Regions from separate parts of the Nocardioides aquaticus genome, predicted to be linked through region 1. Evidence: predicted binding sites of a transcription regulator. Region 1 holds the regulator's gene; each other region holds the start of a gene.
The links. The regulator LexA, encoded in region 1, represses DNA repair genes until DNA is damaged. The targets are predictions, from matches to a motif close to TCGAACANNTGTTCGA.
Positions count from the first base shown of each region.

Region 1 (9,444 bases):
TCGATGTCGGCGAGATAGCGGGTCCCGTCGGGAGACGGGCGCCCGACCAGGTCGGTCAGCCCCAGGCCGAGCGCGGGCAGCCGGTGGTCGTCCTCGGGGCGCAAGAGCGTGGGCGTCATCCCGGCGAGGTGCAGGCACTCCCAGAAGGAGTTGCCGGGGGTCGCGTAGTAGTGCTCGCGGGTCTTCGGACTGTCCTGACCGGCCTGGCCACAGAAGACCACGGCGGGATCCGGACCGACGATGTCGGGCAACTCCTCCACGCCCCCACCCTCTCGTCCTACACAATGACCCCCATGGGCGGAAAGCGAGCCGGGTCGCGACGAGGTCCCCGGCCCCAGCGACGAGTCTCACCGACCCTCCTGGGGTTGTCACTGGGGGTCACGCTGCTCGTCGTGGCGTGGGGCTACCTGGTCTTCGCGGCCATCGACTTCGGGTCCGAGGCGCGCGGCGGACGGGGCGAGGCGTGGTGGTTCCTCGGGCTCGCGTCGCTGGGTGCGGTGGCGTGCCTGTTCGCCGGGCTGATGCTGGTCGCGCGGATCCTGCGGCTGCTGGCGACCCCGCCGGCGGCTCCCTCCGTGGGGCACGCGAACGACGTCGACACGGTCGCGACGAGCGAGGGGTACGTCGGGCGCCGCGTGCGCTGACACGACTGGCAGATGCGTGAGGGGCGGGGCGGCCGTGGCCACCCCGCCCCTCAGCGTTCCCCTGCTCGTCGACGGGGTCGAGTCGTCGACGAGCCTCTAGCCCACCAGCGGCGCGGGTCGATGCGCCGGCGTGGTGGCCGACACGTCACCCGAGCGGGACGCGCAGCTCCTGACCGGCCTGCAGCACGCCGGAGTCGAGGTCGTTCAGCTCCTGGATGTCGGTGACGACCGAGGCGGCGTCGCCCTCACCGGTCGCGGCCACCGTCTCCTGGGCCAGGCCCCACAGCGTCTCGCCCGGGGCGACCACGACGACGCGGGTCGGGTCGGGGGTGTCCTCGCCGTCGGCCATCGAGGCCTGCGCCAGCAGGAGGCCGGCGGCGAGCAGGACGACCAGTGCGAGGAGGAGCACGGCCAGCCGGCCCCGACGCGTCAGACGCACGGTGGTGGTGGGGCGGGCAGACTGCAGGGTGGCGCTCATGGTGACCTCCTGGGGAAGGGGGCGGTCAGCGGTGCCGGATGCGGTGCTGACCACCGGGGTCGGTGGTGGACGAACCAATGTCTAGAGGCCGGCGCCGACAGCCCTCGGTGACGAGGCGGTCGGGCCCGGTCGATCAGACGTTCGATCGAACACCTGAGCGACAGTAGATCACCTGTTCGAACGAGCGCAAGACCCCGCTCGATCATTTGTTCGACAGCCTTGGCCGGTCACCCGCGACACGCGGGTTCGAACAGGTGTTTGAAGTGGGGGTGCCCGACGGTCTAGCGTCACTCCTGTCACACCGACCCCGGAGAGGTGCACCCGCATGCCCAAGAAGAACGTCAGCGAGCTGCCCGACGGCCCGGCGGACGCCACCGGGCTGACGCCGCGCCAGCAGCGCGTCCTCACGCACATCAAGGAGTGCCTCGAGGCACGCGGCTACCCGCCGAGCATGCGCGAGATCGGTGAGGCCGTCGGCCTCACCAGCACCTCGAGCGTCTCCCACCAGCTGCGCGTGCTGCAGGAGAAGGGCTACCTCAAGCGCGACCCCAACCGCCCGCGCGCCCTCGAGGTGTTCCTGCCCGAGCACATGGCCTCGCGCCGCTCGCTGGGCAGCGGCGAGGAGTCCAGCATCGACGAGACGGGCGTCGGCGACGTCGTCCCGCAGGCCGCCAACGTGCCGGTCGTCGGCCGGATCGCCGCCGGTGGCCCGATCCTGGCCGAGGAGCGGATCGAGGAGATCTTCCCGCTGCCGCGCCGCATCGTCGGCGACGGTCAGCTCTTCCTGCTCGAGGTCAGCGGCGAGTCGATGATCGACGCCGCCATCTGCAACGGCGACTTCGTGGTCATCCGCCAGCAGCCGACCGCCGAGAACGGCGACATCGTCGCCGCCATGATCGACGGCGAGGCCACGGTCAAGACCTTCCAGCGCAAGGACGGCCAGGTGTGGCTGATGCCGCACAACGCCGCCTACTCCCCCATCGACGGCACCCACGCCACGATCCTGGGCAAGGTCACCGCCGTCCTGCGCAGCCTGTAGGACCCGTCCCCGGGGTCGGGTGAGCGGTCCCGGGGATGTCGGGGGCGGCACGTACGCTGCGGGTTGCCCGCACCGCCCACCCCCGGGAGCCCCCCATGCGTCGTCCTGCCACCACCGCCCTGCTCGGGGGTGTGCTGAGCGTGCTGCTCCTGGCCCCGCTCACCGCGGTGCCGGCCGCGGCCGATCCCGACCCGGGCCCCGGCTCGGTCCCGGGCTCCGTTCCGGACTCGGTCCCGGTGCTGCCCGACGTCGTGCTGGGCGAGCGTCCCCCGCTGCCCGAGGAGACGCTGGAGGAGGTCCAGGAGCTCTTCGCCGACGGCGTCGGCGGGCCGGCCGCGGACCCCGGCGAGACCGAGCCCGGGCCCCCGGTGGCCGACGAGCGGGACGTCACCCTGGCGCTGCGCGACCTGCTCGCGGCGCGCGGCGACCTGTCCCGGCAGGACCGCGCCACGGCCGACGCCTACCTGGCGCGTCCCACCGACGGCAACGGCTCGCCCTTCGGCGTGCGCTACCGGGTCCGCGAGGCCGCCCCGACCTGCAACGCCGACGTGTGCGTCCACCGGGTCGACTCGACCGCCGACGCCGCCACGCCGCGCTTCGCCCGGCGGGTGCTCACCTCGGTGGCCGGGGTCCACGACACCTACGTCGCCGCGGGCTACCGCGCTCCCAGGAGGGACGGCCGGGCGCGCAACGACGGCGGGAACGCCAAGACCGACATCTACCTCGCCGACATCGGCGACAAGGCCATCTACGGCTACTGCACCTCCGACCCCGAGGGCCCGTACGACGGTGGTTCGGCGCGGTTCAGCACCTGGGCCTACTGCGTGCTCGACAACGACTACGTCCGCCAGCAGTACCCCCGGAACACGCCCCAGCAGAACCTGGACGTCACCGTCGCCCACGAGTACTTCCACGCCGTCCAGTTCGCCTACGACCTCTTCGAGGACCCTTGGCTGATGGAGGGCACCGCCACCTGGGTCGAGGACGAGACCTTCGACGGCGTCGACGACAACGTCTCCTACCTGCGGTACGGCCCGATGGGCAGGCCCGCCCGGCCGATGGACCTCGACCGGGGTGGCCAGGAGGTCTACGGCGCGTGGTCGTTCTGGCGCTTCCTGACCGAGAGGTTCCCGGCCAAGCAGGGCGGGCTGCCCACCCTGGCGCGCGACGTGTGGGAGGAGGCCGACTTCCTCAACCCCGACGAGACCTACTCGCTGGCCGCCCTCCAGCGAGTCCTCAAGGCGCGCGGCACCTCGGTGCGGGCCCAGTTCGCCGACTACGTCGCGGCGAACCGCTTCTCGCGCCAGCGCTACGAGGAGGGCAACGCCAACGCCTACCCGCGCAGCCCCGTGGCCGACCAGCGCGAGCTGACCCTGCGCCGCACGGCGTACTCCTCGACCCGACGCCTCGGGCACCTCACGGGCTCGACGGTGCGCCTCGAGCCCGGGGGCGGCCTGAAGTCCAACCGCTGGGTGCTGCGCGTCAAGGCCGACCTGGCGGCGCCGAGGCGCGGCTCCGAGCTGCGGATCTCCGTGGTCGCACCGGACGGCACCGCGAAGACCAGCCGGGTCGCGCTGGACCGCAACGGCAAGGCCTCGGTGCGGACGCCGTTCTCCACCCGCCGGGTCCAGGCCGTCGAGGTGCACCTGGTCAACGCCAGCACGCGCATCCGTGACTGCTTCAGCCTCGGTTCGGTCTCCTGCCAGGGGTACGCCCGCGACGACCGTCAGCCCGCCGTCCTCCGCGCCACCGCCCGCGCCCGCTGACCCGGGGCCCCTCCCCGCGCGCCCGACGTGGCCGGAAGGTGAACACTGGCCAGCGGCTTCGTCCGGGGCGGTGACCCCGGGGCCGGCGTGACGTTGGATCAGGCTGTGACCACCCCGACCCGTCGTACCGTCCTGAGGACCGGCGCCGCCGGCGCCCTCGGCACCGCCGCCCTCGCCCCCGGCGCCCCGGCCCCCGGGGCGCTCGCCGCCCCCGATGCCGCGCGTCGCCGCGCCGACCGGCGCACCTTCGCCCACGGTGTCGCCTCCGGCGACCCCCTCCCCCGCCGGGTCGTGATCTGGACCCGGGTCACCCCGACGCCGGCCTCGACCCCCGGCTCCGGCCAGGGGCCCCGCGTGACCGTGCGGTGGGAGGTCGCCCGGGACGCCGACTTCCGGCGGATCGTGCGCCGGGGCAGCGTCGTCACGGGGCCGTCGCGCGACCACACGGTCAAGGTCGACGTCGACGGGCTCGAGGCCGACCGGTGGTACCACTACCGCTTCGTCCTCGACGGCCGCCGCAGCCCGGTCGGGCGGCTGCGCACCGCCCCGCGCGCGCGGGCCGCCGTACGCCGCCTGCGCCTGGGCGTGGTGTCCTGCGCGAACTGGCAGGCCGGCATGTTCGCGGCCTACCGCGGGATCGCGGCGCGCGACGACCTCGACGCGGTGCTCTGCCTGGGCGACTACCTCTACGAGTACGCCCCCGGCGAGTACGGCTACGGCAACGCGAACGTCGACGTCCGCCCGCACGACCCGCCGCGCGAGATGGTCTCGCTGGAGGACTACCGACGGCGGCACGCGCAGTACAAGACCGACCCCGACCTGCAGGCCGCGCACGCGCGCTGCCCCTGGATCGTCACCTGGGACGACCACGAGACCACCAACGACGCGTGGCGGCGCGGCGCCGAGAACCACCAGCCCGACACCGAGGGCGACTTCCGGTCCCGCCGCGCCCGCGCGCACCGCGCCTACGACGAGTGGATGCCGGTACGGATGGACGGCACCGCCGCCCTCGGCGACGGCGCCCGGCTCTACCGCCGCCTGACCTGGGGCACGCTCGCCGAGATCAGCATGCTCGACCTGCGCACCTACCGCTCCGAGCAGAGCTCGGACCCGCAGGCCATCTCCGACCCGGCCCGCACGATCACGGGCAAGCGCCAGCTGGCCTGGCTGCTCGACTCGCTGCGCCGGCGCGCCTCGCAGTGGAAGGTCATCGGGAACCCGGTGATGATCGCGCCGGTGACGCTCGGCGCCCTGCCCGCGGCCAAGGCCCGGGCCGTCACCGAGGTGACCGGCCTGGCGCCCGACGAGGGCGTCCCGATCAACGTCGACCAGTGGGACGGCTACACCGCCGACCGCCGCCAGGTCTTCGACCTGCTGCGCGACCGCAACATCGACGACGCGCTGTTCGTCACCGGTGACATCCACTCCGCGTGGGCCGCCGAGCTGCCGTTCGAGAAGGGCACCTACCCGCTCTCGGGCACGGTCGGCGTCGAGTTCGTCTGCTCCTCGGTGACCTCCAACAACCTCGACGACATCACCGGCGGACCCGAGGGCTCCAGCGCCGGCGTCGAGGCCGCCATCCAGGCCGCGAACCCGCACATCAAGTATCTCGACTTCGACCGGCACGGCTTCTCGGTCCTCGACATCACCCCGGCCCGCGCGCAGATGGACTGGATCGTGCTCGGCGACCGCCGCGAGGCCGGCACCACGATCACCCACTCCGCCTCCTGGCTGACCCGCGCCAGCAGCGGGACCGTCCAGCGGGCCGACGGGCCCGTGCGGTGACCGGGCACGGCTGTGGCGGACCCCGCAGCACACCGACCGATTCGCGCCTCGCCGGCCTCGCGGAGGCGTACGCCGGTCGGCGGACGCTGCTCGGCGCCGCCGGCGGGGCCGGCCTGGTCTTCTCGGCCGCGGCCGGGACTGCGGCCGCCGCGCCCCGTCGCCGGACGCGCAAGCGGGCCTACGTCGTGGTCGTCGACGGGTGCCGACCCGAGGAGATCGACAGCGGGCTGACACCGAACCTGCGGTCGCTGCGCGACGCCGGTCTGCGGTACGGCCGCGCGACGTCGCTTCCGGTGATGGAGACCATCCCGAACCACACGATGATGATGACCGGGCGACGCCCCGACCGGACCGGTGTGCCGGCGAACTCCGTCTACGACCGGGCGCTCGGCGAGGTCCGCACCCTGGACCGGCCGCGCGACCTGCGGGGACCGACCATCCTGGAGCGGCTCGACCGCCGCGGGCTGCGGACCGCGACGGTGCTCAGCAAGGAGTACCTCTACGGGATCTTCGGCACCCGGGCGACCTACCGCTGGGAGCCGGGGCCGGTCATCCCGGTCGCGGAGTACGCCCCCGACGAGTTCACGATGGCCGCGGCGCGCGAGATGGTGACCGCGCACGACCCGCACCTGATGTTCGTCAACCTCGGCGACGTCGACCGGTTCGCGCACAGCGACCTCACCGGGCCCAGTGGCCTCGAGGTGCTGCGGCGCACCGCGCTGCTGAACACCGACCGGCTCGTGGGCGGTTTCGTCGATCTGCTCAAGGAGACCGGCCGGTGGGAGGACAGCCTGCTGGTGGTGCTCGCCGACCACTCGATGGACTACTCCACCCCGGACCGCGTGATCAGCCTGACCGCGCCGATCGAGGCCGACCCGTTCCTGGCCGGGAGGGTGGCGATCGGCGACAACGGCGGCGCCGACCTCCTCTACTGGCTCGGCCCCGACCGGCAGCGGGAGCGGGCCGTACGCCGGATGCGCGCGATCGCCCAGGGCACCGAGGGCGTGCTCGAGGCGCTCGACCGCCGCACGCGGTCGCTGCGGCTCGGCCCGGAGGCCGGCGACGTGGTCGTGTACTGCCGCGCCGGGTGGCGCTTCTCCGACCCGGACCCGGTCACCAGCAACCCGATCCCGGGCAACCACGGGCACCCGGCGACCCGGCCGATCCCGTTCTTCCTCAGCGGCGGGCACCCGGCCGTACCGCGGCGGACCGCGCGTCCCGGCCTGGCCACGACCGCCGACGTGGCGCCCACGGTCGGGGAGTTCCTCGGCCTGCCGGCCCCGCGCGGCGGGTACGACGGGCGCAGCCGGTTGTAGGCGCCGCAAGCGTCACCTCGAGGCGCCGCGAGCGTCATCTCGGCTGTCCGCGAGCGTCATCTCGGCGTCAGGTGGCGGAGGCCGACAGACGCTTCAGGGCCTGGCGGACCAGGGCGGGGTCGGTGGTCGGCCACATCGGCGGGAGGCTGGCCTTGAGGAACGAGCCGTAGCGGGCGGTGGCCAGGCGGGGGTCGAGGACCGCGACCACGCCCCGGTCCTCCCCGCTGCGGATCAACCGGCCGGCGCCCTGCGCCAGCAGCAGGGCGGCGTGGGTGGCCGCGACCTGCATGAACCCGTTGCCGCCGGCCTTGTCGGCCGCCTTCTGCCGCGCGCTCATCAGGGGGTCGTCGGGGCGCGGGAACGGGATCCGGTCGATGATCACCAGCTGGCAGGTGTCGCCCGGGACGTCGAGGCCCTGCCACAGGCTGAGCGTGCCGAACAGGCAGGTGTGCGGGTCCTCGACGAACTGCTTGGCCAGCTCCGGCAGCTGCGCGTCGCCCTGGGCCAGCGTGGTCAGGTGCGGCAGCCGCTCCCGGATCGCCTCCGCGGCGGCCTCGGCCGCCCGACGGCTCGAGAACAGCCCGAGGGTACGGCCCTCGGCGGCGTCGACCAGCCCGGCGATCTCGTCGAGCTGGGCCGGTCCGAGACCGTCGCGTCCCGGGGGTGGGAGGTGCCGGGCGACGTACATGATCCCCTGCCGGCCGTAGTCGAACGGCGACCCGACGTCGAGGCCCACCCACGGCAGCACGTCCTCGGTGCGCTCGGCGCCGGCGCCGGGCTCGGTGCGCTCGCCCGGCTTGAGGCCCAGGCTGCCGGCGACCGGGCCGAAGTCGCCGCCCAGCATCAAGGTGGCCGAGGTGAGCACGACCGACTTGTCGGCCAGCAGCTTGTCGCGCATCGGGCCCCACACCTGCAGCGGCGCCACGCACAGCCGCGGCGGCACCCGCTCGGTGCCCTCGTTCATCCACAGCACGTCGGCCTGGGAGGCGGCGGCCATCCGCTCGGCGGTGTCGAAGACGTCCTGGACCATGCCCCGCGACTGCTGGAGGCCGGGGTCGACCTCCTCGCCGCCGCCCCCGCCGACGGGCTTCTGCTTGGGGTAGGCCGACAGGCAGGTCCGGGCGGTGTCGCGGACCCGCGCCAGCGCCTCGGCGAGCTGGTCGGGCAGCGTCTCGAACCGGCCCGGGGACGCGGCCTGCATCGCGTCGCGCAGGTCGCCGGCGGCCTCGTCGAGGCTGTCGGCCTCGTCACCGTCGACGTGGCGCTGGCTGCGGCGCGCGGCCCGCTCGACGTCCATCGGGGTCAGCTCGTCGGTCGCGGCCTGGGTCACCCGCGCGACCAGCTCGTGCGCCTCGTCGACGACCACGGCGTCGTACTCCGGGATCATCGGGACGCCCTCGATGGCGTCGATGGCCAGCAGGGAGTGGTTGGTGACGATCAGGTGGGAGGCGTGGGCGCGCTCCTTGGCGACCTCGGCGAAGCACTCCTCGCCGAAGGGGCAGCGGGCCGCGCCCAGGCAGTCGCGGTGGCTGACCGAGACCTGGCGCCACTCCTTGTCGGTGTGGCGCGGGGCGTTGTCGCGCTCGCCGGTCCCGCTGTTCTCGGCCTCCTTCTCGGCCCAGCTGCGCAGCTCGAGGACCTTGCCGGCCATCGAGCCCTGCGGCACGTCGACCAGCGCACCCTGGTCGTCGGGCACGCCCTCGCGGATGCGGTGCAGGCAGGCGTAGTTGGAGCGGCCCTTCAGCACCGCGAACGACGCGTCGACGCCACGCGTGCCCTTCACGGCCTCGACCAGGCGGGGCAGGTCGCGCTCGACGAGCTGGTGCTGCAGGGCCAGGGTCGCGGTGGCCACCACGACGCGACGCCGGTGCAGCAGCGCCGGCACGAGGTAGGCCAGCGACTTGCCGGTGCCGGTGCCGGCCTGGACGAGCAGGTGGTGCTCGTCCTCCATCGCCTCCGCGACGGCCTCGGCCATCGCCACCTGGCCGCTGCGCTCGACGCCGCCGAGGGCCTCGACCGCGGCGTGCAGGACCGTGCGCACGGCTCCCGGCGTGGACGGGGCGGCGCTGGTCGGGTCGGGCACCGCAGAACCCTAGCCGCGCGGGGGCGTACGCCGCGGGCCCGGGCGGGAGACCTGTGGAGGGCGCCCGCCCGGACCCGCGTCGGGGGACCCCGGGACGTCATACCGGCGACCGCTCAACCGCGGTGCGGGTCGTATGACGTCCCGGGCCCCACCCGGACCGTGCCGGAGCGACCGACCGTCAGTAGCGGACGTGCTCCAGGTAGAGGTGCCCCACCGCCGCGCTGGTCAGCGGCGAGACGTCCGGGTTGTCGTTCTCGACGATGTACTGCTCCGCGCGGTGCTTGGAGAAGATCCGCTCGAAGTCCACGACGCCGGTGCCGAGGTCGGCCATGT
Region 1 is NZ_CP075371.1:4,013,586-4,023,029, forward strand. It holds gene ENKNEFLB_RS19495 (mismatch-specific DNA-glycosylase) at 1-260, opposite strand, end outside; gene ENKNEFLB_RS19500 (hypothetical protein) at 366-644, shown strand; gene ENKNEFLB_RS19505 (LysM peptidoglycan-binding domain-containing protein) at 790-1,122, opposite strand; gene lexA (transcriptional repressor LexA) at 1,448-2,161, shown strand; gene ENKNEFLB_RS19515 (MXAN_6640 family putative metalloprotease) at 2,257-3,927, shown strand; gene ENKNEFLB_RS19520 (alkaline phosphatase D family protein) at 4,033-5,712, shown strand; gene ENKNEFLB_RS19525 (alkaline phosphatase family protein) at 5,709-7,028, shown strand; gene ENKNEFLB_RS19530 (ATP-dependent DNA helicase) at 7,096-9,111, opposite strand; gene ENKNEFLB_RS19535 (sugar phosphate isomerase/epimerase family protein) at 9,290-9,444, opposite strand, start outside.

Region 2 (9,444 bases), 1.9 Mb from region 1:
GGGAGGTGGCGTGCAGGACCGGGAGGTCGCCGTCGGCCAGCGGCACCGTGACGGTGACGTCCTCCAGGTCGACCCGGCTCGCCGGGGTCGCGGCGCTCAGGCCGCGCGCCGGCGGTGGAGCAGGTCGGGGAAGGCCCGGTGCACCGCGGTGGCGACCAGGGCCATCGCGACGTTCTTGACCACGTCCCCGATCCAGAACACCTTGTCCACGTCGAAGGCCTGGCCCCAGGTCAGGTCGGCGCGCAGCACCAACCCGGCCATCCCGAGGGTGTGGATGAACACCGCGCTGCCGACCAGGCCGCACAGGAAGACGAGGGGGACGTTGCGTGCCGCGGCGCCCCGGGGGAGGCGGGTGACGAGGTAGCCGGTGAGGGCGGCGGCCAGCGGGAAGCCGACCAGGTAGCCGGCGGTCGGCCCGGCCAGGACGCCGAAGCCGGCGGCGCCGCCGGAGAAGACCGGGAGACCGGCCAGTCCCAGCGCGAGGTAGAGCAGCACGGCCAGGAATCCGCGCAGCGGCCCCAGCACGGCACCGGCGAGGAGCACGCCGAAGGTCTGCAGCGTGATCGGCACGATCCCGGTCACGTTGATCGCGGGCAGCACCGCGCAGACCACGACCAGGGCGGCGAACCCGGCGACGAGGGCGAGGTCGGTGGTGCCCAGGCGGCGCGTCCGCGTGGTCCTGGGCTGCTGGTCGGTGCTGGTCATCGGGGGCCTCGGGATCCTGACGGGGTCGTACGACCCGTAACTGAACGGTGTTCAGGTTAGGGTGGGGCCCCCGTCTGGTCAACGCCGGGGCGGTCGAGGAGGGGAGGTCTGGTGGCGCACCACCGTGAGGACGTCGTGCGGACCGCGCTCGCGGTCCTGGACACCCACGGCCTCGCCGACCTGACCATGCGGCGCCTGGCCGCCGAGCTCGATGTGCGGCCCTCCGCGCTCTACCACCACGTGCCGAGCAAGCAGGTGCTGCTGGCCGCGGTGGCCGACGAGGTGCTGCGCCGCGGTCCGCGCCCCGACGTGGTCGGCCCGGCCGGGGCGTGGCCGGCCCGCCTGGTCGACGTCGCCGGCTGCCTGCGGGAGGCGCTGCTGGCCTACCGCGACGCGGCCGAGCTGGTCTCCACCGTGGTCGCGTTCGGGCTCGGCGCCGACCGGCCGTACGCCGACCTGGTCGCCGTCCTCGACGACGCCGGCCTGCCCGACGGGCTCACGCCGACGGCCGCGCGGACCCTGCTGCACTTCGTGCTGGGCCACACCCTCGACGAGCAGACGCACCTGCAGGCCGGCGCCGCGGGGGCGATCGCCGACGCCCCGCGACCGGGCTCCGACTTCGCCGTGGGGCTCGGTCTCGTCGTCGACGGCATCGCGCTACGCGCCTCGGTGGGACGCCCCGGCACCCCCGTCCGGGTCGAGGTCGACGACCGCCCCTGACGCCTCGGCCAGCAGGACCGCACCACCGAGGTCGATCAGCGTCCGCCCGAGGCGGGCCGCCGCGAGGTCGACCCCGTCGAGCAGCGCCCCGCGCAGGTCCGTGCCCCGCAGGTCGGCCTCCCGGAGGTCGGCGCCGGTCAGCACGGCCCCCCGCAGGACCGCCCCCTGCAGGTCGGCCAGGGCCAGGTCGGCGTCGGCGAGGTCCAGCCCGCTGAGGTCGAGGCGGGCGAGGTCGGCGCCGCGGAGCGACACCCCGCGCCACTGCCCGCCAAGCACCCGCCACGGCCGGGTCGTGCAGCGCTCGAACGCCGTTCCGGCCAGCTTGCAGCCCTCGAAGGTGGCGTCGAAGAGGGAGCAGCCGCGCAGCGAGCAGGCCACGAAGGCCGTGGCGCGGTGCACCGAGGAGTTCAACCGGCACCCGGTGAAGGTGCAGTGCTCGAAGACGGCGCCGCGGGTGGTGACCTCCGAGAGGTCGACGTCGACGAAGGTGCAGCGGACGAACCGGGTGTCGGCGAGGTCGGTGGCGTACCAGTCCTCGCCGCGCCAGGTCTGCTCGACGTGCTTCGGCCGCTCGGTCATGGGCGGCACGCTAGACGGCGGCCCCGACACCTCCGGCACGGAGACCGCCGGCACGGAGACCGCCGGCACGGAGACCGCCGGCACGGACACCGGGAGGGGCGGCCGCCACCCGCGAGCGCCCGAACGGGTTCTCCAGCTCCCCGGCCCACATCAGCGACGACGCCTGGTCGCCGAGGTCGACCATCTGCCGGTGGTCGCGCAGCTGGAGCCGGTTCAGGCAGGAGTGGCGGAAGGTGTCGCGCCGCAGGTCGTAGGCCGTCGCGGCGGCCGCGAGCTCCGGGTGGTCGGTGGCGTGCCGGTCCAGGCACGCGGCCACCTCGGCCCAGAAGTCGTCCTGGTCCACGACGCCCTCGGTGTGCAGCAGAGCCGCGAGGTGGCGCAGCACGCCGTCCACCGCGTCGGTGTGGAGGGACAGGGCGCCCAGGTCGGGGCCCACGTCGGCCCGCGCCCGCTCCACCGGCTCCGGCAGCGGACGGTCGTGCATCAGCGCGACCTCCTCGCCGACGTCCTTCATCACCACGCGCGCCACCACGCCGTCGCGGAGGACCAGCACCAGGTTCTCCCCGTGCGGCATGAAGGCGAGGTCGTGGGCGAGCAGGCAGTGGGCGAGCGGGCGGACGTAGGCGTCGAGCAGCGCGCGTACCCAGGCCCGGGGGTCGACCGGGGAGGACCGCACGAGCGCGACGGTGAAGGAGCGGCCGTCGTGGTCGCGGTGCAGGAGCGAGGCCATCGTGGCCAGCCGCTCGCCCGGGGCGACCCGGGGCGCGGCGGGCTCGCGCCAGAGCGCGGCCAGCATCTTCTGGTGCGCCGAGCGGGGTCCGGCGTGGTGGTAGGCGTCGCCGGTGTAGCCGATCGCGGCCACCTCACGCAGCACGGTGAAACCGCGCGTGACCAGCTCGGGGTCCTCCTCGACGATGGCGGCGACGTGGTCGTTGATGGCCGGGGTCACCGCCATGTAGGCCGGCGAGAGCCCGCGCACGAACCCCATGTTCTGCACCGCGAGCGCGGTCTTCACGAAGCAGCGGCCGGGATCGGTGGCGTTCGCGAGCGTCCGGATCGACTGCTGCGGCCGGTGCTCGTCGGACCCCTCACCGAGCCAGACGAGGTCGCGGCGCGCCAGGTCGGGGGCGAAGCTGACGGCGACCTTGTCGGTCCACTGCCAGGGGTGCACCGGCAGCAGCAGGTAGTCGGCCGGGTCCAGGTCGAGGTCGACCAGCCGCCGCTGCAGCCGGTCGCGCTCGGCGCCGAGCTCACCGGCGTACAGCGTCTCCTCGTCGAGGCCGTCGACCAGGGCGAGCGTGGTGTGGGCGCGGCGCGCGGCGAGCCAGACCAGGCGGACGCGGGCACCGGTCTCGGGGGCGTACGCGCGGTGGTCGTCCACGCCGAACCCGATCCGACCGTTGTTGGCCAGGAAGCCCGGGTGTCCCTCGGTCATCGCGGACTCGACCGTGAGGTGGTCGGCTGTGAGCAGCGCGTCGACGTCCGGGCCGGGGTGGGCCAGCTTCCAGCAGGCGCCGGCCAGGGTCGCGGCCAGCTCCTCCAGGTACGTCGCCAGCAGCGCGTCCGGGAGCCCGAGCGCGGTGGCGTGCTCGACCACGAACCGCTGGACGTCGAGCGGCTCCGACCGGCCCCCGACGACCCGCTCGACGCTGCCCTCGTCCAGGGCCCAGTGCTCGAGCCGCAGGCGGGTGGCGGTGAAGCGGTGCTCGACCGCGCCGGTCGGGTCGACGACCCGCCACCGGTCGTCGCCGAGCGGCTCCGGCCGCAGCACGCGCTCGTGGGCCAGCTCGGAGAGGGCCTTGGCCACCAGGTGCCGCTGCGCCCGGGCGAGGTTCGCGGGCGTCAGGTGGGCGGCGGGGTCGGTGCGGGCGGGCACCCGTCCGCGGCGCCGGTCGTGGTCGGCGCGCGTGAGCACGGAGACGGCCGCGGTCTTGTCCTCGAGCGCGGCCTCGCCCAGCACGACAAAACCGGACTCGGCGTTGAGCCGGCCGATCGCGGTGTTGCGGACGTCCGGCTCGACGACGACGCGCTGCACGGCCGGGTCGGCGAAGCAGTGGTCGAGCACGGCGGCCATCACGGCCCGGGTCAGGCCGGGGACGGGGTCGGCGTCGGGGTCCGGCGGGGCGACCAGCACGTGCATCCCGAGGTCGCCCGGGGCCGGCACGCCGGGAGGGAGACCGGCGACGTCGCGCAGGGGCGAGGCGGCGGACCGGGCGGGATCGTAGGTCTCGGCGAGGAAGGTCGGCAGGCCGTCCACCCGGCCCAGCCACACGTCGTGGTGGCCGGTCGCCGCGAGGGCGTGGTGGGCGCGGGCGACCTCGGTCGGAGTGGCGCCCTGCATGCCCCAGAACGACGAGCGGGGGTGAGTGACCCAGGCGTGCAGCAGCGCGAGCGTGGCGTCGTCGAGGGGGAGCGGTTCGAGGGTCGGGTTCATCGGGTGGCCTCCTGGCCCTGGGTCTCTCGGGGTGCGGGGGAGGTGCGCAGGTGCTCGGGGACCCCGAAGGTCTGCACCATCACGCGCTTCTCGATGGGGTAGACCTCACGGCCGGCCACGGAGTTGGCGATCACCGCGCTGCGGTGCGCGCCCATCCCGAGGTCGGGGGCGACGAAGCCGTGCGTGTGGGCCTCGGCGTTCTGCACGAAGACCTCGCGGCCGCTCCGGTCGACGGCGTACGACGCGTCGGCGACCAGCCGGCCGCGGTCATCGGTGACGAGGCGGTCGCGCACCGGGTCGAGGAAGGGCAGGGGGCGCTCGGCGTACCCGGTGGCCAGGACGAGGCCGTCGGTGCGCAGCGCGAAGTCCTCGCCGGTCTCGTCGTGGTGCAGGGCCAGGTCGTACGCCTCCCCGTCCCACGCCGCCCCGGTCACCGAGGTGTTGGTGACCAACGTGGTGCGCGGCCCGTCGCCCTGCGCGGCGAGGCGGTAGTGCAGGTCGGAGATGCCGTCGACGACGTCGCCGCTGATGCCCTTGTAGAGCGAGCGCTGGTCCCGCAGCAGGGGCTCGCGGGTCCCGGTCGGAAGCCCGCGGAAGTAGGCGGAGTACTCCGGAGACGTCAGCTCGAGGGTCAGCTTGGTGTACTCGAGCGGGAAGAACCGGGGGCTGCGGGTCAGCCAGACCAGGTCGTAGTCGTGGTCGGTCGAGTCGGTGAGCAGGTCGCGGTAGACCTCGGCGGCGCTCTGCCCGCTGCCGACCACGGTGACCGTGCGGCACCCGCGGAGGCGGTCCCGGGCGCCGAGGTAGTCGGCCGTGTGGACCGCCGGCCCGCCCGCGCCACGGACGCTGTCCGGGACGACCGGGGCCGTCCCCACACCCACCACGACACGGCGGGTGCGCCAGACCTCACCGGTCGCCGCGGTCACGTCGTACGCCCCGCTGTCCGGGAGGCCGGGTCCCTCGACGTGCTCGACCGAGACGACCTCCCGCCCGGTGCGCACCGAGGGGAGCCGGTCGGCCGCCCAGCGGCAGTACGCGTCGAACTCGCTGCGCAGCGGGTAGAAGCTCTCGCGGACGTAGAACGGGTAGAGGCGCCCGGTCTGCTTGAGCCAGCACAGGTAGGAGAAGCGCGACGTGGGGTCGGCCATCGTCACCAGGTCGGCCAGGAACGGCACCTGCAGCACCGAGTCCTCGAGCAGCATGCCGGGGTGCCAGGACGGCTCCTCGCGGGCCTCGAGGAAGACCGCGTCCACGTCGTCGACCGGGTCGAGCAGACAGGCCAGGCCGAGGTTGAACGGGCCGAGACCGATGCCGACCAGGTCGAGGAGCGGGCGGTCGGGGAGCGGTCGGTCGGGGACGGGCTGCGTCATCAGGCGACCTCCGCCCGGTCGCGGTGCATCCGGGTGCCCAGGACGACCGCGTCGTCGAGGATGCCGAGGACGTCGTCGGCGGTGGCCATCGGGTTGAGCAGGGTGACCTTGAGCCAGGCGGCGCCGTCGACCTTCGTCGCGGCGACCATCGCCCCGCCCCGGTCGTAGAGCGCCTGGCGCACCCGCGGGACGAGCGCAGAGGCGTCCTCCGGCGTGCTGCCACGCGGGCGCACGCGCCACACGAGCGTGGAGAGCTGGGGAGGGGCGGCCAGCTCGAGCTCGGGCCGGCCCTCGACGGCGTCCGCGACGTCGTGGGCGAGGTCGGTGACGCTGTCGACGTACGCCCCGACGGTATCGGCGCCGATGATCCGCAGGGTCAGCCAGAGCTTGAGCGCGTCGAAGCGGCGGGTGGTCTGCAGCGACTTGCCGACCTGGTCCGGCCGGTCGGTGCCGCGCGGGTTGAGGTAGTCGGCGTGCCAGGTGACGTGGCGCAGGTCGTCGCGCTCGCGGACCAGGACGGCGCTGGCCGACACGGGTTGGAACCACGTCTTGTGGAAGTCGACGGTGACGCTGTCGGCCCGCCCGACACCGTCGAGACGGTGCCGGTCGCGGCGGGAGGCGAGCAGGCCACCGCCGTACGACGCGTCGACGTGCAGCCAGGTGTCGTGGCGCGCGCACAGGTCGGCGAGGTCGGCCAGCGGGTCGATCGCGCCGAAGTCCGTCGTGCCGGCCGTGCCGACGACGGCCATCGGGACCAGCCCGAGGTCCCGCAGCTGGTCGAGCGTGCGGGCGAGCGCGGCCGGGTCCATCCGACGGTCGGCGTCGACCGGCACGCCCAGCACGGCGTCGGGCAGCCCGAGCAGACGAGCCGACTTGGCGACGCTGAAGTGACCGTCCTGGCTGACCAGGACCCGCAGCCGCGCGGGGTCGAGGCCGGGGTCCCTGGTCAGGGCGCGGTCGCGGGCGAGTTGCAACGCCTGCAGGTTGGACTGGCTGCCGCCACTGGTGAAGACCCCGTCCGCACGGGGCCCGAGCCCGACCCGCCCGGCGGTCCAGTCGACGAGCGCGCGCTCGACGAAAGTCGCCCCGACGCTCTGGTCGAAGGTGTCCAGGCTGGGGTTCACCGCGGCGATGAACAGCTCGGCGAGCAGGGCCGGGACGAGCACGGGGCAGTTGAGGTGGGCGGCGTACCGCGGCTCGTGGAACCACACCGTGTCGTCGAGCCAGACCCGGCTCATCTCCTCCAGCGCCGCGGCGGCGTCGCCGAGCGGGTGGTCGAGGTCGACGGCGGCCACCCGGCGGTCCGCGTCCTCGGGCGTACGCCCGGTCGCGGGGCCGGTGACCCGGCCGAGGGTGCTGACGAGGTGGTCCAGGCCGAGCCGCACGGTGGCGGCGTACTTGTGGGCGTGGGCCGGGTGGAAGAAGTGGTGGAGCGGAGGGAGGGCGGGCGACGGGGGAGGGGGCATGGCGAGACCTTCCGAGTTAGGTAAGGCTCACCTTAGTTACACGTCGGAGCTGTTTGTCCACACCTGTCCGCGAGGTGGATCTCACATCGCGAAGGCAGTGGTAGCGCCGCCGGTTGTCGAGGGGCGAGCGCGGCGCCCCGGTGGTCGAGGAGCGAGCGCAGCGAGCGTCACGAGTCCTCCCTGAGACTGTTACCGAACAGTTGGTCGAATGTAGAAGTTGCGTGTGGGGATAACCGCCTCTGACCTGTGGAAACACCCCAGGGCTGTCGGTGGCGGGTGCTTGGATTGATCCATGGCCACCGACGAGGACACCACCACCGCGCACCCCGTGCCGTGCGGTGTCCGCGCTCTTTCGGCCTCGGTGACGGCGTTGGCGGAGCGGCCCCTGTTCGCCCTGGACGCCGCCACCACCCGCGCCACCATCCAGGCACTGGCGGTGCTGGAAGCCAAGGTCGCCTCCTTCAAGCTCGCCGTGCTCGCCCACGCCGAGCAGGTCCAGGTCGGCGCCGAGACCGGCTGCACCTCCACCGGTGTCTGGGCAGCGAACGCCACCCGCTCGCAGAAGAACGTGTCCGCTGCCCAGGTCAGGTTGGCGACCGCACTCGAGACCCGGTGGACGAAGGTCCGTGACGCCCTCGCCGCCGGTGCTGTGAACGCCGACCAGGTCCGGGTCGTGGTCAACGCGTTGGAGGACCTCCCCGAGGACCTCGACGCGGGATTGGTGACACAAGCCGAGGAGGCGCTCGTCGCCTACGCCGTCGAGTTCGATCCCACCGAGCTGAGGCAGCTGGGTGCGCACATCCTGACCCTGATCGCACCGCAGGTCGGTGAGGAGGTCGACCGCAAGAGGCTGGAGGCAGCTGAGGCGAGGGCGGCGCAGAAGCGGCGGTTCACGTTGTCGTTCGACGGCCACGGGACCGCGCACGGTCGGTTCACCATCCCCGAGGTCCAGGGCAAGATGCTGCAGAAGCTGCTCCACGGCTTCGCGGCCCCCGGCCACGTGAACTGCACCCTCGATGAGTCCGGGCAGAAGCGGGAATGGGTCAAGGGCCGCCCGTCGGCGCAGAAGCTGGGTGAGGCGTTCTGCGAGCTGATCGAGAACTACCCCCGCACAAACGCCCCGAAGCTGGGACGCACCGACGGCACGTTCGTCACGACTACCACCTTCGACCTCCTCACCACCGCTTTGGGGACCGCGACGCTGGACGACGGGACCCCGATGACCGCCGCCCAGGCGATGCGCCTGGCGTGCGAGGCGCGGATTATCCCCGTCGTCCTGGGCGGCAACGGTGAGGTCCTGCACCAGGGACGGGCGCGTCGCCGGTTCACCGCGGCCCAGACCTACGCGATGCACGCTCGCGACAAGTCGTGCACCGCGAAGGGCTGTGACTGGCCGCCGGGTCTGTGTCACGCCCACCACGACACGTTGTTCTCCCAGGGCGGCCTGACCGACATCGAGGACGGGCGGCTGCTGTGTCCGCACCATCACGCCCGGGCCCACGACCCCGCCTACGACATGAAGGTCCACGCCGACAACAAGGTCACCTTCCACCGACGGACATAGACCGACCGGGTCTCGTGACGCTCGCTTCGCTCGCTCCTCGACAGCGGGCGGGGTCTCGTGACGCTCGCTGCGCTCGCTCCTCGACCACTGTGGCGCGCTCGTTCCTCGACCACGGTGTCGATGCGCGGATCGCATGCACCAGGTAGACGCGATTCACACATCGACCACCGCCCTGTCCGGAATCGTCATCTCGACGCGCCGCGAGCGTCATCTCGGCTGTCCGGGAGCGTCATCTCGGCGGGTGGGGGTCAGGAGGCGAGCAGGCGGTCGCATTCCGCGACCAGGCGCGCGCGGAGGGGTGCGCCGCGCTCGGCGAGCGCCGCCTGTGCGGCGGCGTACTCCCGCTTGCCGTCGGCGGTCTCGATCCGCACCGGCTCGAAGCCGAGGTCGGCGAGGTCGTACGGCGCGGCGCGCATGTCGAGCTGTCGCACGTCCCACGCCAGCTCGAAGCAGTCCGCGACCAGGTCGGAGCAGATCATCGGGCTGAGCCGGAAGGCGTGCTTGTAGAGGTCCATCCCGGCGTGCAGGCATCCCGGCTGCTCGAAGGCCGGCCGGTCGTCGGCGGCCGGCGACAGCGTGTTCAACGGTCGTGCGGGCGGGGTGAAG
Region 2 is NZ_CP075371.1:1,350,259-1,359,702, forward strand. It holds gene ENKNEFLB_RS06550 (energy-coupling factor ABC transporter ATP-binding protein) at 1-46, opposite strand, end outside; gene ENKNEFLB_RS06555 (biotin transporter BioY) at 97-705, opposite strand; gene ENKNEFLB_RS06560 (TetR/AcrR family transcriptional regulator C-terminal domain-containing protein) at 817-1,425, shown strand; gene ENKNEFLB_RS06565 (pentapeptide repeat-containing protein) at 1,363-2,004, opposite strand; gene ENKNEFLB_RS06570 (GNAT family N-acetyltransferase) at 2,015-4,438, opposite strand; gene ENKNEFLB_RS06575 (lysine N(6)-hydroxylase/L-ornithine N(5)-oxygenase family protein) at 4,435-5,808, opposite strand; gene ENKNEFLB_RS06580 (pyridoxal phosphate-dependent decarboxylase family protein) at 5,808-7,274, opposite strand; gene ENKNEFLB_RS06585 (HNH endonuclease signature motif containing protein) at 7,567-8,838, shown strand; gene ENKNEFLB_RS06590 (3-methyladenine DNA glycosylase) at 9,087-9,444, opposite strand, start outside.
Region 2: a site for LexA is predicted at 7,467-7,482, ahead of ENKNEFLB_RS06585 (HNH endonuclease signature motif containing protein). Genes of this name have one in related genera too.

Region 3 (9,444 bases), 980 kb from region 1:
GGCGTCGCCGCCGCGCGCCAGGGTCCAGACGTCGACGCGGACGCCGAGCGCGACCAGCGCCTCGGCGAGGGCGAGGGTGTGCACGACGCCGCCGCGGGGCCGGGTGGAGTAGGTCAGCAGGGCGACCCGGGGCAGCGCGGGGGCGGACGAGGGGGCGGGGACGGTCACGGCCGCCCCTCGGCGACCGGCACGCGGTAGGCCGCGGGCACGAGCTCCTCGAGGTGGTGCAGCACCCGCCGGGCGCGCGCGACCTCGGCGGCGACGTCGACCTCGGCGACCGCGAGGCCGCCCTTGGCGCCGGTCCGGGCCAGCACGTCGCCGCCCGGGCCGACCACCTTGGCCTGGCCCAGGAACCTCAGCCCGCCCATCACGCCGGTCTGGTTCGACGAGGCCCACACGACCTGGTTCTCCGCGGCCCGGGCCTGGTCGTAGAGGTCGAACAGGCGGGCCTGGCGGTCGCGTGGGAGCCGGGAGGCGCGGTCGGTGACCGAGGCCGGCCAGGCCGAGAGGCAGGCGACGGCCTCCGCGCCACCGAGGGCCAGGGCGCGCGCGGTCTCGGGGAAGGTCTTGTCGTAGTCGATGAGCATCCCGAGCCGGCCGACCGGGGTGTCGAAGGCCCGGAAGGCGTCCCCGGCGGCGTAGACCAGGGCCTCCCCCGCCGGCTGGTGCACCTTGTGGTGCCGGCCCAGGACGCCGTCGCCGTGCACGCACACCGCGGCGTTGTAGAGCAGCGTCGAGCCACCGTCGGCGACCTCCTCGGCGTACCCCAGGCAGACCACCATGTCGCGGGCGGCCACGCGTACCCGGCGCACCTCCGGGCCGTCCTCGGCCAGCCCCGGCGGCAGCGAGTCGGGGTCGGGCCGGCGCAGGTCGGAGAGGTAGCCGCCCAGCGTCGCGTCGGGCAGGACCAGCAGGCCGACCCCGGCCTGCCGGGCCGCGGCGACGATGCCCTCGACCTTGTCCAGGGCGCGCCCCACGTCGCGCCCGAAGTGCCCGGCGACCGCGCCGATCCGGAGCGCGGGCACGCCCTCAGCCGACCCGCGCCGGTGCGCCCAGCGGCGCCCGGCGGGACCCGGTGACGCAGGAGACGACGTGCTCGGCGTCCTCGGCGACGCCCAGGAAGCGGCCCGAGCCCCAGGTGTGCAGCCAGGGCAGGCCGAGGAAGAAGAGCCCGGGCACGGAGGTGACGCCCCGCGTGTGCGTCGGGCGGCCGTTGCCGGCGAAGACGCCCACGTCGACCCAGCGGTAGTCGGCGCGGTAGCCGATCGCCCACACGATGCTGGTGACGCCCTCGGCCACCAGGTCGAGGGTGGCCGGGTCCTCCGCGGGCGCCCAGACGGGCTCGTACGACGACGGCGGTGGCGCGTCGATGCCCTCCCGCTCGACGAACCGGTCGATGTCGCGGTTGATCGAGCGGTACGTCTCGTCGGCCGCGTCGAGCGCCGCGGTCAGCGTGGGCCGGAACCGGACCTGGGAGTCCTCGCCGCCCTCGAGCAGGCCGTAGAGCCGCATCCCGTCGGCGGCGAACGCGCGCAGGTCGATGTCGCGGCCGCCGTCGCGGCCGGTGACGTAGTGGTTGGTCTTCTCCCGCGCGGCGAGCCCGCCGGGGTAGGAGGCGACCGGCGTGTCGTAGAGCCCCATGTCGCACAGCCAGGTCATCACGTCGCGGCCGCGGTAGCGGCGCGCCACCCGGGGCGCGTCGCCGACCGCGAGGTGCACCCGCCGACCGGCCAGGTGGAGGTCCTCGGCGATCTGGGCGCCCGACTGCCCGGAACCGACGACCAGGACGGCGCCGGCGGGCAGCTGGTCGGGGTGGCGGTAGTCGGCCGACTGGAGCTGGGTCACGGCCGGGTCGAGGGCCGGCGCCCACGCCGGCACGATCGGCAGGTGATAGCCGCCGGTCGCGATCACGACGTGGTCGGCGGTCATCGTGGCCGGGCCGTCGGGACCCTGGGTGGTGAGCACGAACCCGCCACCGTCCCGCTCCGTCAGCCGGGTCACCGCCGTGTGCTCGCGCACCGGCGGACCGAAGGTGGCGGGGTAGCCGGCCAACCAGGCCACGACCTCCTCGCGGGTCATGAAGCCGTCGGGGTCCGGGCCGTCGTAGGCGTAGCCCGGCAGCCGGCACTGCCAGTTCGGCGTGACCAGGGTGAAGGAGTCCCAGCGGCTGTCGGTCCACTCGTGGGTCAGGGTGCGGGCCTCGAGCACGACGTGGTCGACGCCGTCGCGGGTCAGGCACCAGCTGGTGGACAGCCCGGCCTGGCCACCGCCGACGACGGCGACCTCGTGGTGCTCGGTCTCGTCGTGCTGGGACGGGTACGGGGTCATCTGGTCTCCTCCGGGAGCGGCGGCCACATCGCGACCACCTCGACGAGGGCGGTGGGGTCGTAGGACGCGGCCGAGCGGCGGACCTGGGCGACGGTGGCGGCCGCGGAGGTGCAGGCGAACCCGTACCGCTCGCGGACGCGGTCGCTGGCGGTGGCCATCGCGCGGGCGGCCCGGTCGGTCAGCTCGGTGACGGTGTAGGTCGCCCCGGCGGCGAGGTGGTCGTGGACCACCAGCGACGGCGAGTAGCACTCCTCCACCCGGCCGTCGGGCCAGCGGACGGCGAAGCTCATCTCAGGCATGCGCGGCCACCCGGTCGTAGTCGTAGAGCTCCGGTCGGCGGTCGCCGAGGTGGAACATCGAACGGCGCGCGGTGCCGAGCACCTCGTCGACGTCGAGGGTGGCCACGGCCATCCCGGCGTCGGCGCCGGTGGAGGCCAGCACGTCACCGCCCGGGCCGACGACCTTGGCGTGGGAGACGAAGCGCAGCGAGCCGAAGGTGCCGACCTGGTTGGAGGCCAGCCACACGACCTGGTTCTCGAGCGCGCGGGCCTGGTCGAAGATGTTGAACCGGTGGGTCCACCGGTCCTCGGCGATCGAGCCGGCGGTGGCGGTGCGGGAGGCCGGCCAGGCCGAGATGCAGGCGATGATCCCGGCGCCGTCGAGCGCCAGCGCGCGGGCCGACTCGGGGAAGGCCTTGTCGTAGCAGATCAGCGCCCCGACCCGTCCGGCCGGCGTGTCGAAGGCGCGGAGGTCCTCCCCCGCCGCGTAGTGCAGGTCCTCGCCCAGCGGCTGGTGCACCTTGCGGTGCACGCCGAGCACGCCCTCGCCGCTGACCACGGCCGCGCTGTTGTAGCGCAGCGGGCCGTCGGCCTCGCAGAACCCCACCACCACCGTCATCTCCCGCGCCGCCGCGGCGACCCGGCGCAGCTCGGGCCCGGCGAGGTCGAGGACCGGGGGCAGCGAGTCGGGCTCCTCGTCGTGGGTGCCGTCGCGGCCGCGTCCCAGGGCGGAGAGGTACCCGCCCAGGCAGGCCTCCGGCAGCGCCAGCACGGACACGCCGCGGGCCCTGGCCTGGGCGGTGAGGGTCTCGACCTGGGCCAGGTCGGCGTCCAGGTCGCGGCCGAAGCCGGCGGCCACGGCCGCCACGCTGGTGCTCATCGGTGGTCCTCTCGGTGGGGGTGTCGGTCGGGTCGTCGGTCGGGTCGTCGGTCGGGGGTCGTTCGGCCGGCCGGGCCGAGCCCGGTGACCCCGGCGGCCACGGCCTCGGTGACCACGCCGTCGGGCCAGCGCAGCCCGACGCCGGCACCGGCCTCGAGCGCGCCGCAGGCCGCGGAGGTGAGGAAGCCGGGGAGGGCCTCGCCGGGCGTGCGCGAGGGCGCGTCGGTGGTGACGACGGCGAAGCCGGGGAAGCAGGTCAGCCAGTCGCCGGCCGCGGCGTCGGCCGGGGCGGGGACGTCGGCGACGTCGAGCACGGCGCGGCAGCCGCTGGCCTCGGCGAGCATGCCCACGGTGCCGACGAGGCCGGCCATGGAGACGTCCTTCGCGGCGGCCGGGGCGAGGGCGGGCACGACGCCGGCCAGCGCCTGGAGCTCGGCGGAGGTGCGGTGGGAGGAGGAGTCCCACTGGGCGCCGGTGTAGCCCGGCCTCCAGGCGCCGCCGAGGTCGGCGGTGACCCGCACCGCGTGGCCGGGGCGCCCGCCGGCACCGGGCACGGGCGCGGCCGCCCGGCCCAGGGCGGTCACCGACAGGGCGGCGGGGACACCGGTCTGGGTGTGCCCGCCCAGGACGGGGACGCCCCAGGCGCGGGAGGCCTCGCCGAGCCCGCGCAGGATGCGGCGGGTGAAGGAGGCGTCGCGCCCGGCGACGGCGTCGAGCAGCCCGACGGGCGTGGCGCCCATGGCGCACAGGTCGTTGACGTTGACCAGGACCGCGCACCAGCCGGCCCACTCCGGGTCCCGCTCGACCATCGCGGGCAGGATCGCGTCGCAGGCGGCGACCAGGTCGCTGCCGGGCACGGGCGAGGCGTCGTCGCCGAGGAACCCGGCCGGGCTGGTGACGAGGCCGTCGAGCAGGCCGCCGAGCGCGGCCTTGGTCGAGGCCACCAGCCGTTGGACCCGCGCGAGCGGCCAGTCGACCTCGACGTGCGGGTGGCCGTGCAGGTGGGTGCGGCCGCGGACCTGCCAGCCGAGACGGCGGAACAGCACCTCGTTCTGCGCCTGCACGGTGGCGTCGAAGCGCAGGGCTCCGGCCGACTCGGCCTCGGCGCAGGCGGCGCGGACCAGGGAGGCGCCGACGCCCAGGCCGACCCGGGCGTCGGGGGCGACGACCAGCCGGGAGCCGCGCCACCACCCCGGGTCGTGTCCCGGGGCGACCGCGGGGTGGTGGGCGGGGTGGACCCGGACGCCGCCGAGCACGTCGCCGTCCGGGGACCGGGCGACGAGCACGCGGGTGCGGGGGTCCTCGTCGACGTCGTCCGCGTCGGTGGTGGCGAAGAGGCCCTGCTCGGCCACGAAGGCGTCGTGGCGCAGCCGGCGGTAGGCGGCGAGGTCGGCGCCGGCGGCGGGTACGACGACGTACGCCTCGGGGTCGACGGCGGCGGGAGTGCGCGGGCGTCCGGTGAGGACGACGTCGCCGACCAGCCCGGTCACGACGCCTGCTCCGCGGCCGACGGGCAGGCGCCGAGCGCCGAGCAGGCGCCGCAGGCCGCGCAGCCCGCGGCCTGGTCGGCCCCGGCCATCCCGGCCTCGCGCAGCGCCTCGGCGACACGGGAGGTGGCGTCGTAGACCAGCTCGTGCGGCGGGGCGCCGACGCCGTCGACGTCGGTGGCCAGGGTGCCGGCCAGCGGGCGGAACGGCACGACGAAGGGGTAGACGCCGGTCGCGATCAGCTCGCGGGCGCCGGCGACGAGCTCGTCGGGGTCCTCGCCGAGACCGATCAGCAGGTAGGTCGAGACCTGGTTCCAGCCGAAGACGCGGACGGCCTCGGCCCAGGCCGCGCGGTACTCCGCCATCGGCACGACCCCCTTGGAGGGCATCCACCGGCGGCGGACGTCGTCGTCGAGCGACTCGACGTGGATGCCGATCGAGCGGGCGCCGGCGTCGTACAGCTCCTGGAGGGTGGCGAGGTCGCCGGGCGGCTCGCACTGCACCTGGATCGGGAGGTCGGGCAGCACCTCGCGGACCGCGCGCACGCAGCGGGCGAGGTGGGTGGCGCCGCGGTCGCGGCCGTTCGAGGTGCCGGTGGTCATCACCATCTGGCTGATGCCGTCGAGCTCGTACGCCGCCTGGGCGACCTCGGCGACCTGCGCGGGGGTCTTGACCGCGACCGTCGAGCCCTGGCGCAGCGACTCCTCGATCGCGCAGAAGCGGCAGCGCTCGGCCTCCTCGTAGCGCACGCAGGTCTGCACGACCGTGGTGGCGAGCACGTGCGCGGAGTGCAGGCGGGCGAGCTTCTCGTACGGCACGCCGTCGGCGGTGGTGAGGTCGTAGAACCGTGGCCGGGCCACCGACTCGACGCCCATCCCGGTGTCGGCCCCGTCGAGCAGGAGCCGCCCGCCGGCCACGGAGTACGGGCTGCGGGGGTTGAGCGGGACGGCCGCGCCGACGCCGTCGAGGAGCACGTGCCCGTCGTCGCTGGGGCCCGCGCCGGCGCGGCGCGCGACGGGCGCGTCGAGCAGGCGGATGCCCTGGATCGCGACGTCGACACGGGTCGAGCGCGGGGACGGGGTGTGCGGCGCGGCCATCTCGCGCCTCAGAGGTTGTAGACGGAGTTGATGATGGCGCCCTTGTTGGCGTAGTGGATGACCGCGTCCTGGACGTCCAGCGGGTGGCACGGGATGACGCCCTCGATCACGTCCTCCTCGCGGCAGCCGTGCAGTGCGAGGCCGAAGCGGCAGCAGAAGACGGTGCCGCCCTCGGCGATGAAGGTCTTCACGGAGTCGTTCATGTTCTGGTTGCCGGGGAAGGCCACGTCCCCGGTGGTCGGGAAGCCGCGGGTGTCCATGCAGGCCAGCGCGCCGGGGCCGTAGAAGTAGAGCGCCGAGTCGAAGCCCTTGCGCAGCGCGCGGGTGGCCTGGAGGACGGCCACGAAGCTGACCGACGACTCGTGCGGGATCCCGTGGACGAGCGTGAGGTAGCTCTGGCCCTCGGAGGCCTGGTAGTCGGGGAAGATCTTGGTCGAGCCGTAGAGGTTGGTCCCCTTGGCCTGCGAGGGGTGCGGGATCTCCCCGACGGACTTCTCGATGTTGGCCATGATCTCGTCGTCGAACGCGGGCATCGCTTCTCCTGTGGGTCGGTCGGGTGGTGCGGGTGGGTGGTGCCGGTCGTGCTGCTCTCAGCCGTAGAGGGCCTCGAAGTTCTCGGTGAAGAAGGCGCGGGACAGCTCACCGTCGCCGGCGGCCGCGCGCAGCCGGGCGTGCTCGCCGGCGAAGTCGCCCCAGGGGGTGTCGGTGGCGAACAGGACGCGCTCGTGACCGACCCCGCGCCGCTCGATCTCCGCCACCAGCCAGGTGGGCGCGAAGCCGATGGCCCACGAGGTGTCGGTGTAGACCTGCTTGCCGGCCTCGATCCAGTCGAAGAGCCGGCCGCCGATGAGCTTGAGGTGCCCGCTCATCCCGCCGCCGAGGTGGACCAGGTGGATCTTGGTGTCGTCGCCGTACCGGTCGACGAGGTGGCCGATCCGGTCGACGTCGGACGCGGCGCCGGGACTGGTGTGCACGTGCACGACCAGGTCGTGCGCGGCGGCGGTGGTGAAGATCCGGTCCAGTTGCTCGGCGCAGTCCGGGTCGTCGGGTGCGCCGCCGAGCAGGAAGCTGGTCTTGAGGGCGGCCACCCCCTCCTCGCCGACGAGGGCGAGGGCGCCGTCGTTGCGCGCCGCGTCCGAGGCCTTGGGCGAGACCCACAGCCCGCAGCGGACCCGCTCGTCGGCCTGGGCGGCCTCGAGCGCGAGCGGGTTCAGGTCGAAGGCGACTTGCGGGTCGGGCACGCCGTAGTTCGGCAGCACCAGCGTCCGCTCGATCCCCTCGGCGTCGAGCGAGGCCAGGAAGTCCCGGACGGTGGCCCGGGCGGTGGTGTCCGGCCGGACCGGCGGCCCGCCGTAGAACGGGTACGCCGGCAGCACGCCGATGTGGCGGTGCGCGTCGTCGATGTGCTGCTTCCCCATGCCGACGAGCCTGCGCGTCCGTCGTTTCGGAATGGTTTCGACAGGAATGCGGAGCCGGACCGGGGAGGTAAGGATCGTGTGACCTGTCCCGGCCCCACGTTTCCGGCGGCTACCGGGTGGGCGGTGGCTGGGACCGCCCAACGGCACGGTGGTCGAGGAGCGAGCGCCGGCCCCGGTGGTCGAGGAGGGAGCGCCGGCGAGCGTCTCGAGGCCCCCTCCACAACCCCCACACCGACCTAGCGTTCGAACGCGTGTTCGAGTATACTGGATGCATGACCACCACCCCCCACACCGACGACGACAGCACCGGGCCCGACCCGACGCTCGACGTCCCGGTCGAGGCTGCAGTGCAGGTCGAAGCCGTGATGTCGCCGGACCCGTCGTTCTGGGAATGGGTCCACGCCCTCGACACCACACGTGAGGCCACCCGGGCCGCCCTGCTGGCCGAGGTCAAGGACGCGAAAGCAGTCCGTGCCGCCGCCGAGGTCCGGGTCCTGCAGACCATCGTGGGCTGGTGCGTGGCCAACGAGGCCCTCACCGACGACGAAGCGATGTGGATCGCCGGCTACGGCGACCACGGCCTCGCCCTCGGCGGCATCGGCTGCCCCCTGGTCCGCGAGTCCGCCGTCATCGAGCTCTCCGCCGTCCTCGGCGTCTCCACCCGGTCCGGTGCCAACCAGGTCGCCATCACCCTCGAGCTGCGGTACCGGCTACCCCGGTTGTGGGAAAGCGTCACCTCCGGCGCCTGCCCGGTGTGGCGGGCACGCCAGGTCGCAGAGAAGACCATGAGCCTGTGCGAGGACGGCGCCGCCGAGGTCGACCGACTCGTCGCCCCCTTCGCCCACTCCATCTCCTACGCCCAGCTGACCCGGATCACCGACGAGGCCCTCCTACGCTGGGACCCCGAAGCGGCCGAGGAGAAGCGGAAAGCAGCCGCTGACGGCAGGTACTGCCGCATCGGGCTGAGTGGGCACGTCGATGGCACCGTGCAGCTCGACGCCGGACTCGACCTCGCCGACGCGATCGCCCTCGAAACAGCCGTCAGCGACCGGGCGAAGACCCTCGCCGCCGACGGGTCCACCGAGTCGTTGGACGTCCGCCGCTCCCAGGCCCTCGGCTCCCTCGCCCTCGGCGAACAGACCCTCCCCGACGGCCAGGAGCAGGCGTCACCGGCGACCGGCAAGCACCTGGTGCTGTACGCCCACATCCCCGGCGCCGTCTTCAACCCCCTGTTCTGCACCACCAGCCCTACCAGCGCGTCCCAGCTCTCCCGCCTGGACCACCGCCACCCCGCCAAGGGACCGATCACCACCGCCCAGGTCCGCCAGTGGGCACAGACCGCCGCCTCGATCACGATCCGGCCGGTCATCGATCTCGCCGAGTCCATCCATTGCGACTCCTACGAGTGCTCCGACCGCCTCAAGGAACAGACCGCCCTACGCGATCTGACGTGCGTGTTCCCCTGGTGCACCAACCCCGCCGTCTACTCCGACATGGACCACGTCATCCCCCACCCCGAAGGCCCCACCGAGACAGGGAACGTCGCCCCCGCCTGCCGCCAGCACCACCGCGCGAAGACCCACATGGGATGGCACTACGACGTCCTCGGACCCGGGCTCTACCGCTGGCGAAGTCCCGCCGGCCAGCGGTACCTCAGGTCCCACGCCGGGACCCATCCCCTCGACGAGCTCCCACCAGGGCCACCACCCGACCCACTGCCCGAGCAACCCGACACCACCCCGTACCAGGCACCGCCCCCGGTACCGGACGATCCCGACGGCGCCGCCGAGCCTCCACCCCGCAACGACACCCCACCCTTCTGACCCACCCACCGCTGACACCCCAGCAGCAGCCGTACCGCCGGACCAGGCACGCCCACCGGCGGTACCGGCACGCCCACCCCAGCCCCGTCGACGTGTGATCTGCACGCACCAGATGCATGCAGATCACACGTCG
Region 3 is NZ_CP075371.1:3,036,430-3,045,873, forward strand. It holds gene ENKNEFLB_RS14680 (MSMEG_0565 family glycosyltransferase) at 1-168, opposite strand, end outside; gene ENKNEFLB_RS14685 (carbon-nitrogen hydrolase family protein) at 165-1,025, opposite strand; gene ENKNEFLB_RS14690 (MSMEG_0569 family flavin-dependent oxidoreductase) at 1,030-2,328, opposite strand; gene ENKNEFLB_RS14695 (MSMEG_0570 family nitrogen starvation response protein) at 2,325-2,627, opposite strand; gene ENKNEFLB_RS14700 (carbon-nitrogen hydrolase family protein) at 2,620-3,486, opposite strand; gene ENKNEFLB_RS14705 (MSMEG_0567/sll0787 family protein) at 3,483-4,976, opposite strand; gene ENKNEFLB_RS14710 (MSMEG_0568 family radical SAM protein) at 4,973-6,070, opposite strand; gene ENKNEFLB_RS14715 (MSMEG_0572/Sll0783 family nitrogen starvation response protein) at 6,079-6,603, opposite strand; gene ENKNEFLB_RS14720 (amidohydrolase family protein) at 6,661-7,488, opposite strand; gene ENKNEFLB_RS14725 (HNH endonuclease signature motif containing protein) at 7,761-9,311, shown strand.
Region 3: a site for LexA is predicted at 7,732-7,747, ahead of ENKNEFLB_RS14725 (HNH endonuclease signature motif containing protein). Genes of this name have one in related genera too.